2 regions of the Bradyrhizobium sp. HKCCYLRH3099 genome follow, and region 2 is predicted to be linked to the other one. Evidence: riboswitches for the same ligand, from Rfam matches in the RefSeq annotation. Region 2 holds a riboswitch; the other holds the start of a gene.
What was found. A riboswitch is a leader RNA that binds a small molecule or an ion and turns the genes downstream of it on or off. The one in region 2 is predicted to bind S-adenosylmethionine.
Positions count from the first base shown of each region.

Region 1: it holds a riboswitch for S-adenosylmethionine, as region 2 does, so the genes downstream of both, ACQR1Y_RS10625 (O-succinylhomoserine sulfhydrylase) here and metX (homoserine O-acetyltransferase MetX) in region 2, are expected to answer to the same signal.

Region 1 is NZ_JBNPTW010000003.1:535,689-542,859, reverse strand. Features, by position in the region: gene ACQR1Y_RS10650 (helix-turn-helix transcriptional regulator) at 48-887, shown strand; gene ACQR1Y_RS10645 (VOC family protein) at 940-1,299, shown strand; gene ACQR1Y_RS10640 (SRPBCC family protein) at 1,310-1,711, shown strand; gene ACQR1Y_RS10635 (MATE family efflux transporter) at 1,708-3,180, opposite strand; gene ACQR1Y_RS10630 (2'-deoxycytidine 5'-triphosphate deaminase) at 3,292-4,398, opposite strand; SAM riboswitch at 4,505-4,584, shown strand; gene ACQR1Y_RS10625 (O-succinylhomoserine sulfhydrylase) at 4,661-5,869, shown strand; gene ACQR1Y_RS10620 (GDSL-type esterase/lipase family protein) at 5,945-7,015, opposite strand; gene ACQR1Y_RS10615 (SGNH/GDSL hydrolase family protein) at 7,071-7,171, opposite strand, start outside.
Region 2 is NZ_JBNPTW010000025.1:25,115-32,285, reverse strand. Features, by position in the region: gene ACQR1Y_RS32035 (GIY-YIG nuclease family protein) at 1-52, opposite strand, end outside; gene metW (methionine biosynthesis protein MetW) at 387-1,049, opposite strand; gene metX (homoserine O-acetyltransferase MetX) at 1,053-2,267, opposite strand; SAM riboswitch at 2,359-2,438, opposite strand; gene ACQR1Y_RS32020 (chorismate mutase) at 2,613-3,446, shown strand; gene hisC (histidinol-phosphate transaminase) at 3,486-4,583, shown strand; gene ACQR1Y_RS32010 (prephenate/arogenate dehydrogenase family protein) at 4,580-5,515, shown strand; gene ACQR1Y_RS32005 (DUF2125 domain-containing protein) at 5,518-6,702, opposite strand; gene ACQR1Y_RS32000 (gamma-glutamylcyclotransferase) at 6,802-7,171, shown strand, end outside.

The DNA.
Region 1 (7,171 bases), on a different contig from region 2:
TGCAGCAAGCCACTCGCCTTTTGCGGACCATGCATTAGATTTGCGGAATGACCGCGACGATCCTGTTCGAAAGCCGAGACGTCACCGTGTCCGAGTTCCGCTGCGCAGCGGTCCCGGGCGAGCGTCCCTATGTCGAGCAATTCGGCGGCTACTCGCTGTCCTATGTGCGCAAGGGCAGCTTCGGCTGCCATCACCGCGGCCGCTTCCACGAACTCGTCACCGGCGCTCTGCTGGTGGGCCACCCCGGCGACGAGTTCATGTGCACGCACGACCACGTCTGCGGCGACGAGTGCCTGTCGTTCTTTTTTGCTGACGAGCTCGTCGACGAGATCGGCGGCAACAGACAGGCGTGGCAGACGGGCGCGATTCCGCCGCTGCCGGAGCTCATGGTGCTCAGCGAACTCGCACAGGCTGTCGCGACGCGCGAGCAGACGCTGGGCCTCGACGAGATCGGACATCTCCTTGTCGGCCGCTTCGTTGCGGCGGTCACCGGCCGTCAGAAGCGTTCGATCAAGCCGAGCTTGCGCGATCGCCGGCGCGCGGTCGAGACTGCGCTATGGCTCGACGACAATGCGCATGAAACCATCGATCTTGCCGGCGCCGCACGCGAAGCCGGCGTCAGTCCGTTTCATTTCCTGCGGCTGTTCGCGGCGACGCTCGGCGTCACGCCGCATCAATATCTGATCCGGGCGCGACTGCGGCGTGCGGCGCGGCGTCTGAGCGAGGAGGACACCCCGGTCACCGCCATCGCCTACGACACGGGCTTTGCCGATCTCTCCAACTTCACCCGCACCTTCACGCGCGCCGCCGGCATCTCGCCCGCCAAGTTCCGCAAGGCTTCGCGCGGCGAGCGCAAGATTTTCCAAGAACGGATAAGCCGGCACTGATTGGATGATCCCAATGCACGCGGCCCCGCGTGCGGCACTTGGGAGATCATCGATGTACGATCATATCGGCCTGAAGGTCAGCGATCTCGACGCGAGCGTGCGGTTCTACACGTCTGCGCTCGCGCCGCTCGGCCACATTCTCTGCTCGAAGGACGAGACTTCCGCCGGCATCGGCCCGAAGGGCGAGCCGGCGCTGTGGCTCTATCTCGACAGGACCGGACGTAGCGGCGCAGCGCATGTCGCCTTCCGCGCCAAGGACCATGCGGCGGTCGCAAAGTTCCACAGCGAGGGGCTGAGGGCGGGCGGCAGCGACAATGGTGGCGCCGGGCCGCGGTTGGATTACAGCCCGACCTACTACGCGGCGTTCCTGCTCGATCCCGACGGCAACAACATCGAAGCCGTGTGTCCGTGAGAGCAACGTCATGGCATCGATCTACAAGGATGTTTCCATTGCACTGCCTGCAGACGCGGTGTGGGCCGTGGTGCGCGATTTCGGCGCGGTCCATACCAGGCTGGCGCCCGGCTTCGTGGTCGATACCAGGCTCGAGGACGATGTCCGCATCGTCAGCTTCGCCAACGGCAACGTCGTGCGCGAGCAACTCATCGATTGCGACGATGCGCGGCGGCGCATCGTCTATGCGATCGACGATCCACGCATGACCCGGCACAGCGCCTCGATACAGATCATCCCGGACGGCGAAACTCGCTGCCGAATGATCTGGATTACCGACGTGCTGCCGCACGCCATCGGGCCTTACATCGCGCAGCAGATGGAGATCGGCGCGCGCACGATGCAGGGCACGCTGGGGAGGCTCGCCGCCTAGCCCGCGCGCCGCACCGGCGGAGCCTCCGCGACGGAAGCAAGCTCGGCCGTGACCACGGCCGGGCTGAGCTCGACCGTGGCCGGCTTCGGTCCCCAACGGGTCAGCATGACACTGGCGAGTGTGAGCACGCCGAGCAGCACCATCGAGGTCGCCGCCAGCATGAAGAACTCGCCTTCTGTCGCGGCATGCTGCAGCAGATAGCTGCCGCCGACGGCAATGAAGACGAGCCGAACCGTCTGCGCGAGCACCGGTCCGAGCACCTTGGCCGCGCCCTGCGATGAGAAATACATCGAGATTGCGAGACCGATGAACGCATACATCGGCGCGGCGATGCGCAGATAATGCGCGCCGGCGGCGCGCGCGCTCGGATCCTGCGTGAAGATATCGACCCACACTTGCGGGACGAACGCAATCAAGGTGGCGAGCGCGCCGACTGACGTGAACGAGACGATGCCGGCCGTCCAGGCGATGCGACGAGCACGCGCGACACGCTCGGCGCCGATCGCCATGCCGACCATCGGGACCGACGCCATGCCGACCGAGAACGCCACGGTGGTCATCATGAACTCCAGCCGGGCACCGATGCCGTAGCCGGCGAGCACGGCGGTGCCGAAGCCGGCCAGCATGTGCGTGAAGATCGCGATCGAGAGCACCGACTGCAGGGGTGAGAAGCAGGCGACCGCACCCACTTTCAGGATGTCCGCGAACATCGCGCCGCTGATCTTGAGGCCCCGCAGCTTCGGCCTGACGCGCGCGCGGCCGGAGAACAGGTACCAGCCCATGACCGAGATGCTGACGCTGAAGGCGAGCAGCGCGCCGGCGGCGACGCCGCGCATGCCCAAGCCGAGGCCCAGACTAAGCGTTCCCCCGAGCACGATCTGCAGCAGCGCGGAGCTCAGGATCATGAACGACGGCAGCTTCATGTTGCCCGTGCCGCGCAGAATGCCGGCCATCGAGTTCATCAGCCAGGGCAACATGGCGCCGCCGAAGAAGATCTGCAGATAGGCCACGGCGTGGGTCAGCACCGTGCCGCGGCCGCCGAGCGTCTCCAGCAGGCCGGGTCCGAACGTGAGCATGCCGACCATGAAGGTCGCGCCGAACGTCAGCGCGATCAGCAGCGCATGCGAAGCCAGCGTCGAGGCGCGGTCGGTGTCGCCGGCACCGAGCGCACGCGCAATCGCCGAGGCGACGCCGCCGCCCATCGCACCGCCGGACATCGTCATGGTGAGGATCACCAGGGGGAACACCAGGGCCATCGCGGCCAGCGCCTCGATGCCGAGCCGGCCGATATAGGAGGTCTCGGCGATGACCACGCAGGTGCCAGCAGTGTTGGCGATGATGTTGGGCCAGGCCAGCGACAGCAATGTCTTGAGGATCGGCCCGTCGGCCACCGCGTTCCGCGCCGGCTTGACGGGCGGCACGGGCCGCCCCTCGCCGACCGGAGTGTCGGCCAGGCCGATCTCGGACATGTTCGCTCCCCGCGTGGCTGCGGTTGGTGTCGCAGCGCAATTATCGGTCGTCTCTAGCACATCGCGGCGTGCGCCGGATGCATTGGGGGTGCGCGCGCGGCGCGCAGCGCGCTACAGGCGGAAGTGCTTGGAGAGCTTCAAGCCCTGCGCCTGGTAGTTGGAGCCGATGCGGCTGCCATACATCGCGTTCGGCCGCGCCAGCATCTTCTCGTAGACGAGCCGGCCAACGATCTGGCCGTGCTCGAGGATGAACGGCACCTCGCGCGAGCGCACCTCGAGCACGGCGCGGGAGCCCTGCCCGCCGGCCCCGGCATAGCCGAAGCCGGGATCGAAGAAGCCGGCATAGTGCACGCGGAATTCGCCGACCAGCGGATCGAACGGCACCATCTCGGCGGCGTAGTCCGGCGGCACCTGTACGGCCTCCTTCGAGGCGAGGATGTAGAACTCGCCGGGATCGAGGATCAGGCTGCCGTCGGGCCGCGCCTTGATCGGCTCCCAGAATTCCTCCACCGGATAGCCGCCGCGGCGGTCGACATCGACGACCCCCGTATGGCGCTTGGCGCGGTAGCCGACATAGCCGTTGGCATTGCTGCCGGAGAGGTCGACGGACAGCGCCACGCCGCCGGTGAGATCGGCATCGTCGCGATCGACCAGCCGCTCGGCCTCGTGCAGCGCGATGAGCTCATCCTCGGACAAGACGGCATCGCGGTAGCGGAAGCGGACCTGGGAGAGGCGCGAGCCCTCGCGCAACAAGACGGGAAACGTCTTGGGGCTGATCTCGGCATAGAGCGGGCCGTGATAGCCCGCGCCGATCATGTCGAAGCGGCGGGTGCCGTCGGCGATCACGCGCGTGAACACGTCGAGCCGCCCGGTCGAGCTCTTCGGATTGGCGGCGGCGACGATGTCCTTCGGCAGCGCCAGGCTCTCCAGCAGCGGCACGATGTAGACGCAGTTGGTCTCCAGCACCGCGCCATCGGCGAGCGCGATCTCGTGCAGCTTCAGCTCGTCGATGCGCTCGGCCACCGTGGAGCCCGGCCCCGGCAGGAAGCTCGCCCGCACCCGATAGGCCACGTCGCCCAGCCGCAAATCCAAGCTCGCGGGCTGGATCTGGCTCTCGACGAAATCGTATTCGGGAATGATCAGGCCGGCCTCGGCCATCGCCACGATCATGCGGTCGGGCAGGATGCCATGGGCGTCGGCGGGAAGCGAAAACGGCAAGACCTGATCCTTTGCCGGAATGGCGGCTATGCGAGCCTATATAGGGTCTTTTGACCGGTTATCCGATGGCTGGCTTGACGGAAAGGCCGGGTGGGACTATGAGCACGACTTATCCCGTGGTGATTTGAGCCGGCCGGCTTGCAGCCACGTTAAATAAGTCGCTAAACAGGCCGGGGACGATTGTGATCCCGGCCGTGAGGAGTTTTCCCAGGCCGGTTTTTTTGTGCCCATCGCCAGGCGCGGTGGTCACGATGGAGGTCACATGTCGAAGTCCCCCGCGAAGGCGCCGGCGTCGTTCGCCCACTACCGTCCCGAAACCCGGCTGGTGCATTCCGGCGGCCTGCGCTCCGAATTCGGCGAGACCGCCGAGGCGCTCTATCTCACGCAGGGTTTCGTCTACGCCACCGCCGAGGAGTGCGAGGCGCGCTTCAAGGGCGAGGATCCCGGCTTCATCTATTCGCGCTTCTCCAACCCGACCACGGCGATGTTCGAGCGCCGCATGATCGAGCTCGAAGGCGCCGAGGCCTGCCGCTCGGCCGCCACCGGCATGGCCGCCGTCACCACCGCGATCCTGGCGCCCCTGCGCGCCGGCGACCATGTCGTCGCGGCCAAGGCGCTGTTCGGCTCCTGCCGCTACGTCGTCGAGGACCTGCTGCCGCGCTACGGCATCGAGTCGACCCTGGTCGACGGGCTCGACCTCGACCAGTGGCAGAAGGCGGTCCGGCCGAATACCAAGTCGTTCTTCCTGGAGAGCCCGACCAATCCGACACTCGACGTGATGGATATCCCGGCGATTGCCGAGATCGCGCACGCGCATGGCGCGCGGCTGATCGTCGACAACGTCTTCGCCACCCCGATCTGGCAGAGCCCGCTGGCGCTGGGCGCCGATGTCGTCGTGTACTCCGCGACCAAGCATATCGACGGCCAGGGCCGCTGCCTCGGCGGCGTGATCCTGTCGTCGGAGGCGTTCATCGCCGAGCACATCCACAATTTCATGCGCCAGACCGGCCCGTCGATCTCGCCGTTCAACGCCTGGGTGCTGCTGAAGGGCCTCGAGACGCTCGCTGTGCGCGTGCGCGCGCAGACCGACACGGCGGGCAAGGTGGCCGACTTCCTCGCCGCGCATCCGAAGATCTCGCGGCTGATCTATCCGGGCCGCGAGGACCATCCGCAGGCGGCGACGGTCAGGAAGCAGATGCGCGCCGGCTCGACCTTGGTCGGCTTCGAGGTCAAGGGCGGCAAGCCCGCGGCGTTCCGCACGCTCAACGGGCTCAAGCTCGCGCGCATCTCCAACAATCTCGGCGACTCCAAGACGCTGGTCACGCATCCCGCAACTACCACGCATCAGCGGCTGACGCCGGAGGCGCGCGCCGAGCTTGGGATCAGCGAGGGCTTCATCCGCTTCTCCGCCGGCCTCGAGCATGCCGATGATCTGATCGAGGATCTCGACGCGGCCCTGAAGGCCGCTTAGCGAATGGCGAATTGGCAGTAGCGAATAGATGGTCCCGTCCCCTATTCGCTACGCGTTATTCCCTACTCGCCCTCGTCACATCGGCCGATAGGTCAACACCTCGGACGGCGCGTTGATGCCGAGCTTCACCTGGCCGACCGAGCGGATGATGTCGTCGCCGAGCAGCTGGGCGAAGCAGGCGTAGCCCCAGTCGCTCATGTGCAGGCCGTCCGAGATCACGAACTCATTCATCGGGATCGCCTGGCGCTCGTGCCAGTCGCGCATCACCTCGAAGCGCGGGAAGATGCCGGCGTGATGCAGCTCGGCGATGCGGCCGAGCAGCTTGTTCATGCGGCTGGCGTTCTCCGAACGCTCGTTGACCCTCGGCGAATATTGCAGATCGACCAGCACGACGTCGGACGCCGCCGCCTGGATCTTGGCGACGCCGTCCTCGACCAGCTTGGCGGTCTCGGTCGGATCGAGGTCGCGCAGCACCGCATTGGTGCCGACCTGCCAGATCACGAGATCCGGATGACGATCGATCACCGACGTCTCCAGCCGTTTCATCATTTCCGGCGCATCCTCACCGCCGACGCCGGCATTGATCACGGTGATGTCGGCCATCGGATATTGCCGGCGCAGCTGCGCTGCGAGCCGGTTCGGATAGTTGTAGTCGGGCGTGCTCGCGCCATAGCCCTGCGTCGATGACGAGCCGAAGGCGACGATGACGACCGGCAGGCCGGAGGCCAATTTGTTCGCCACATGCGGCAGGGAAATGAAATTCTTCTTCGCGACGCCCTTCGGCGGCAGGCAGGGCACGCGGTTGAAGATGTCGCTCGCGGACTTCGCGACCTGCTTGACCTTGTCGATCGCGCGCTCGGTGATGCTGCGCGACTGCGACGGGGTGGCGGCCATGACCGCCGCACTCGCGGGCGACTGCGCGTCCGTCATGGCTGGCGCATTTGCCGGCGGCGACGTCTTGGCCGCAGGATTGACGGCGGCGATCGGACCGGGCGCCGGATTGCCGGCCTGAGCCACCATGACGTGGCCGATGGTCGGACGCAATTCGCTGACCGCAAACTCGGCAGCCACCTCGGCGCCCTGCGCGCGTGCGAGCTGCGGGCTGATCGAGAGAGCCGTCACCAGGACCACGGCAGCCGAAAGCATCTCCCATGTCCCAGATACGCGGCACAATTTATTCGAACACATAGACAACATGACCCTAGTTCTGCTGCGCCGGACCGACATGCGCCGCGTCGATGATGAACTTCGACAGCGCCCGTCCGAGGCAATCATGAACCTGCTTGGCCAGCTCGACCCCGT
Region 2 (7,171 bases):
AGATCGTGCCATTGGGACGATTGGTCATGAAATACACGTAGCCACCCGCCATCGCGGGATACTACGACGAGCCATTGTCACGAGCAATATGGCAACTGATTTGCTCGTCATGCCCGGGCGCAGTCCCGGGCATCCACGCGGTTCTCAGGATGCCGCACGACGCGGATGGCCGGGACAGGCCCGGCCATGACGGTGGAGAGAGGTCGACCATCACCCACTCCGTCCCATGTCGCAATTGGGTTACTCGTCATGCCCGGGCTCCGTCCCGGGCATCCACGTGGTTCTCAGGGTGCCGCACGACGTGGATGGCCGGGACAAGCCCGGCCATGACGGTTGAGAGAGCGGGACACAAACGTCTACAGCATGCTGGGCAGCGGACGGCGCCCCTACCGCCGTTCCCCCCGGCTCAGCAGAAACACGCCCTGCTCGCCGAACATGTTCCAGAACCACCAGGGCATGGCCACGCGCAATGGACGGCCGTAACTATCAAGAGCGACCGCGCGCTCCATCTTCACGTCGATCTCGTCGCAGAGCTGCACGAAATCCTTGATGGTGCAGAAATGAATGTTGGGCGTGTCGTACCAGGTGAAGGGCAGATTGTCGGTGCGCGGCATGTGGCCGCCGACGAGCAGTTGCAGGCGCAGCCGCCAGAAGCCGAAATTCGGGAAAGTGACGATGGCGCGGCGGCCGATGCGCAGCAGATTTTCGAGCACGGCCTTCGGCCGGCGCGTCGCCTGCAGGGTCTGCGACAAGATTACGTAGTCGAAGGCGTCGTCGGGATAGTCGACGAGATCGGTGTCGGCATCGCCCTGCACCACCGCGAGCCCCTTGGCGACGCAATGGTTGACGCCCTCGCGCGACAGCTCGATGCCGCGGCCGTCGATGCCGCGGCTCTCCAAGAGTTGCAACAGATCGCCGTCGCCGCAGCCGATGTCGAGCACCTTGGAGCCGCGCTCGACCATGCCGGCGATCAACAGATGATCGGGGCGATAGGCCAGCACCTCACCGCCGGAAAAGCCGTCCAGCGGCAACACACCTTGCAGGCTCATGGCTCAGCCTCCCGTCGCAGGCTTGAGGCCGCGCGCCTTGCCGGCCGAGTCGAGAAACGCGCTGGCGATCTCGAAGAATTCGGGCACGTCGAGCAGGAACGCGTCATGCCCCTTGTCGGTCTCGATCTCCGCGAACGACACCCGCGCGCTCGACGCGTTCAGCGCATGCACCAGCACCCGCGACTCCGACGTCGGAAACAGCCAGTCGCTGGTGAACGACACCACGCAGAACCGGGTCTGGATGCCGCGGAACGCCGCGGCCAGCACGCCGTCATGGTCGGCGGCGATGTCGAAATAGTCCATCGCCCGCGTCAGATAGAGATAGGAGTTGGCGTCGAAGCGCTCGACGAAGGACGAGCCCTGGTAGCGCAGATAGCTCTCGACCTGGAAATCAGCATCGAACGAGAAGGTCGGCAGCTCGCGGTCCTGCATGCGGCGGCCGAACTTGCGATGCAGCGCGGCGTCCGACAGATAGGTGATGTGCGCCGCCATCCGCGCCACCGCCAGCCCGCGATGCGGATGCGTGGCCTTGTCGGCGTAGCGGCCGTGATCCCATTCCGGATCGGCCATGACAGCCTGGCGGCCGAGCTCGTGGAAGGCGATGTTCTGCGCCGAATGCCGCGTCGCGCAGGCGATCGCGAGATTCGCGAACACGCGGTGAGGATAGGCCACCGTCCATTGCAGCGCCTGCATGCCACCCATCGAGCCGCCGACCACGGCGAACAGGGTGTCGATGCCGAGATGATCGATCAGCATCGCCTGCGCGCGCACCATGTCGGGAATGGTGATGATCGGGAAGTCGAGACCCCACACCTTGCCGGTCGTCGGGTTCAGCGAGGCCGGGCCGGTCGAGCCCATGCAGCCGCCGATCACGTTCGAGCAGATGATGAAGTAGCGCGCGGGATCGAGTGGCCGTCCGGGGCCGACCAAGGTCTCCCACCAGCCGGGCTTGCCGGTCATCGGATGGCGGTTGGCGACATGCTGGTCGCCGGTCAGCGCGTGGCAGATCAGCACGGCATTGGACTTGTCGGCGTTGAGCTCGCCATAGGTCTGGTAGGCGATCTGGAACGGCGAGAGGTCGACGCCGCAATCGAGCTTGAGCGGCTTGTCGGCGCCGAACTGCGCGACCAGCGAACTCGGATGGTCGACTTCGTGCGAACGCTCTTCCGGCGCAACGCTGCGCAGCGCGGAGGTGGATTTCGGCGTCAGGCCTGTCATGTCTCTCACCCCGGCCTTCCGGCAAGGGCTCCCGAACCACGTGACATATCAGGCCATGAAAAACCCGGCCTGAACTGGGGTTCGGCCGGGATCGATAACGTCCCCGGCCTGTTTAGCGAGTTTTTTAACGTGGCTGCAAGCCGGCCGGCTCAAATGACCACGGAACGAGCAGAAACTAGTCCCGCGGGCGCTCCTCGTCAAGGCAAGCTGGGGTTGACCGCCAATCGGACTTTCCACGGCTGCAGACCAGCCAAGCCTAGGCAGCACAAGGTAAACTTGCTGTTGCACAGGCCCGGCGCATCGGACAGAACGGCACTCGTTCCCCCCGCGCAGAGTGATCCGGACATGTCGAACCCGCCGCCCGCACCGCCCTCGCTCGCCGATCTGCGCAAGGAGATCGACGCGATCGACGAGCAGGTGCACCACTTGCTGATGCAGCGGGCCGACATCATCGACCGGCTGATCAAGGTCAAGAAGACCCAGGAGGTCGGCTCGGCGTTCCGCCCGGCGCGCGAGGCCGACATGATGCGCCGCCTGGTGCAGCGCCATCGCGGCATCCTGCCGCTGGACACCGTCGAGGGCATCTGGCGGGTGATCGTCTCGACCTTCACCTATGTCCAGGCGCCGTTCTCGGTGCATGCCGACGTCTCGGTCGGCGAGTCCGCGATGCGTGACTCCGCGAGGTTCCATTTCGGCTTCGTCGTGCCCTACGTCGCCCATTTCAGCGCCCAGGCCGCGGTTGAAGCAGTGGCGCGCTCGAAGGGCGATCTGGCGCTGGTATCGACGACCTCGGGCCATACGCCATGGTGGATCACGCTCGAGCCTGTCGGCGCGCCGAAGATCATCGCGCGGCTGCCCTTCATCGAGCGTGCCGACCATCCGGCCGCGCTGCCGGTGTTCGCGGTGTCGCGCGTCGCCGACGACGCACTGGTGCTGGAGGTCGAGACCTGGAGCATCCGCGTCTCCGGCTGGAATGCGCAGGTGTCGCGGGCGCTGTCGCCGCTGGCGGACGTCGTCGCGGTGCCCGATACCGCCTTCGACAGCGCCGCTCTGCTGGTGTCGATCGAGGCGCCGTCGAACCTCGACAGCATCAAGGCCGCGCTGATCGCGGCGGGCGCCTCTGTGCGCTCGGCGGCGCTCGTCGGCGGCCATGCGAAACGCTATACGGTTCCGAGCTGAGGCCAACCTTGCGCCCGAGATGATTGTCCGGAGTTGATGATGAACCGCCCCGTGCCGAACCCCGGCATTCTCGACATCGCACCCTACACGCCCGGCAAGAGCCCCAAGCCCGAGCCCGGCCGGAAGGTGTTCAAGCTGTCGGCCAACGAGACCCCGTTCGGCCCGTCGCCGAAGGCCATCGAGGCCTTCAAGAGCGCGGCCACGCATCTGGAGGACTATCCGGAAGGCACCTCGCGGGTGCTGCGCGAAGCGATCGGCCGCACCTACGGCCTCGATCCCGACCGCATCGTCTGCGGCGCCGGCTCCGACGAGATCCTCAATCTCCTGGCGCACACGTTCCTGCGCGAGGGTGATGAGGCGATCTCCACGGCGCACGGCTTTCTCGTCTATCCGATCGCCACCATGGCCTGCGGCGCCAAGAACGTCGTGGCCGCGGAGACCGAGTACCGCACCGACGTCGATGCGATCCTCGCCGCGGTGACGCCACGCACCAAGCTCGTCTGGCTCGCCAACCCGAACAATCCGACCGGCACCTACATCCCGTTCGACGAGGTCAGGCGGCTGCGCGCCGGCCTGCCCGCGCATGTCCTGCTGGTGCTCGACGCCGCCTATGCCGACTACGTCTCGCGCAACGATTATGAGTTCGGCCTCGAGCTGGTGGCGACCACCGAGAACACCGTGGTGACCCACACCTTCTCCAAGATCCACGGCCTCGCGGCACTGCGCGTCGGCTGGATGTTCGGACCCGCCCACATCGTCGATGCCATCAACCGCATTCGCGGGCCGTTCAACGTCTCGGCGCCGGCGATGCTCGCGGCCGTCGCGGCGATCGAGGACACCGCGCATCAGCAGATGTCGAAGACGCACACGGAGACGTGGCGCAACCGGCTCACCGAGGAGATCGGCAAGCTCGGGCTCAAGGTGACGCCGAGCGTCACCAACTTCATCCTGATTCACTTCCCGGCCGAACAGGGCAAGACCGCGGTCGAGGCGGACGAATTCCTGACCCGGCACGGCCTCGTGCTGCGCGCGGTCGCCAACTACAAGCTGCCGAACGCCTTGCGCATGACGATCGGCACCGAGGAAGCCAACCGTCTCGTGATCGATGCGCTTCGTGACTTCATGGGGGCGAAGTGAGCGTCGCAGGGCATTTCGAACGTGTAGCGCTGATCGGCTTCGGCCTGATCGGCGGCTCGATCGCGCGCGCGGCCAAGCTGCAAGGCGTCGCCGGCGAGATCATCACCACGGCGCGCTCGGAGAAGACGCGGGCGCGCGTCGCCGAGCTCGGCATCGTCGACCGTGTCGTCGAGAGCAATGCTGAAGCCGTGAAGGACGCCGATCTCGTCATCCTCTGCATTCCCGTCGGCGCTTGCGGCCCGGTCGCGGCGGAGATCGCTCCGCATCTCAAGCCCGGCGCCATCGTCTCCGACGTCGGCTCGGTCAAGGGCGCGATCGTCCGCGACATGGCCCCGCATCTGCCCGCGCACGTTCATTTCGTGCCGGCCCATCCGGTCGCCGGCACAGAGAATTCGGGACCGGACTCCGGCTTCGCCGAGCTGTTCATCAACCGCTGGTGCATCCTGACGCCGCCCGACGGCGTCGATGCCGGCGCGGTCGATCATCTGCGCGCGTTCTGGGCGGCGCTCGGCGCCAAGGTCGAGATCATGACGCCGGATCATCATGACCGCGTGCTCGCGATCACCAGCCATCTGCCGCATCTGATCGCCTACACCATCGTCGGCACCGCCGACGAGCTCGCGCAGGTGACGGAGTCCGAGGTGATCAAGTTCTCCGCCGGCGGCTTCCGCGACTTCACACGCATCGCGGCCTCCGACCCGACGATGTGGCGCGACATCTTCCTGAGCAACAAGGACGCCGTGCTCGACATGCTCGGCACCTTTACCGAGGATCTGTCGAAGCTGACGCGCGCGATCCGGCGCGGAGACGGCGAGGCGCTGTTCGACCACTTTACCCGCACGCGGGCGATCCGCCGCGGCATCGTCGACATCGGCCAGGATTCGGCGGCGCCGGATTTCGGCCGGCCGCTGCCGCAGCTCAAGAAGCCCTGAGATCAGAACAGCGGAGGAACGCGGGCGACCTTGAACGGACCGAGCACGACGACGCCATCGGAGAAGCGCAACGGGAAGGTCCGCGCCTTGCGGCCCTCGAGCGTGGCTTCCTTGCCGAGCGCATTGATGCCGAGCGCGACGCCGACATTGGCGTTCTGCTTGACGACCTTGCCGAGGCCGGGAATGGCGCGGTCGAGCGCGCCCAACAGATTGTTGACGTCCTGCGACTTCACGCCGGGCGCGACGCGGTCGAGCGTCCCCTGCGGCACGCCGTTGTCGAGCATCTTGTCGAGGCCGAGCGCCGGGATGACCTTTTCGATCCCGGCCACTGTCATCTGCACCTCGCCATCGATGTTGCCGTTGGCCGTCAAGGTCAGCGAGCCCGCGGCGATGGCGAGCAGCTCGCCCTGCTGGATGCGCGCCTGGACGATCTCGACATGACCGCCCGCCGCCTGGATCTCGCGAAACCGCTCCGGCCAGGGTTTGGGGCGGAAATCCTTCAGCCCGGTGACGCGGGCCTGGATGTCCGTGTTGAAGGGTTCGGCGAGCAGCGGATGGCCACCCTGGATGCTGCCGTTGGCAATCTGCAGCGCGGTTTCCAGCACCGGATGATCCGACGGCGTACCCTCGGCCAGCCGCCCGTGCAGTTCGGCGTGGTCGGCACGCGCTGTGGGTACGGCGGCGTTGCCCTCGATGCGATCGATGGTCGGCTGTTCGAACACGAGGTCGGCGCGTTGCGGCGGTCCGGGGAGGCCGCGGACGCTGGCCTGGCCGACCTGCCAATTGACGACGAACGAATCCGGGCCGCGGCCATCGGCGATCTTTGCCGGTCCCTTGAACTCGGCGATGACCCGCTTCGGGTCCCACACCTGCGCGACGACCAGGATCTCGTCGAGCTTGGCGTTCATCAACGGTGTGCCCGCCGCCTGCGAGAACAGCGCAACGCTCGGATCAGAACAGCGCACTTCGAGGCGGAACGGGAAGCCGGCAACGGAGCGCTTGGCACAATCATAGACGCGGCCGGACTTCGCCTCACGCGCGCGCCAGGCGTCGGCCTGGACATCGACCTGCGAAGCAGCGAAGAACCAGAAGGCGCTCCAGCCGACGGCGGCGATCAGGAGCAAGACGGGGGCAATGAAGAGCCCCCAGAGCGGGCGCCTGCGGCGCGCTTGTGGCAATCGAGACATGCAGGACACCCTTTGGGCAGCAATTTTGGCGATTCCGCGATCACGGATTGTGTACATAAGTTAACAATTCGCGAGCCCCACACTTAGGCGTCCGCTGTCATGTCCGCAATGACCCTCTCCCCACGCGAGCTTCCCCAAGGTGACCTCTGGGTGTTCGGCTATGGCTCGCTGATGTGGCGTCCCGGTTTCGACTTCGTCGAGCAGGTGCCGGCACGGCTGATCGGCGAGCATCGCGCGTTGTGCGTCTACTCCTTCGTCCATCGCGGCACGCCCGAAAAACCCGGGCTCGTGCTCGGCCTGGATCGCGGCGGGGCCTGTCGCGGGATTGCGTTCCGGGTTGCGGAAACAAAACGCGACGAGACGATCGCGTATTTGCGGGCTCGCGAGCAGGTGACCTCGGTCTACCGCGAGGTGACACGCGCGGTATGGCTCGAAGGCGACGCGCGCGAGCGGGTGAGCGCGCTGGTCT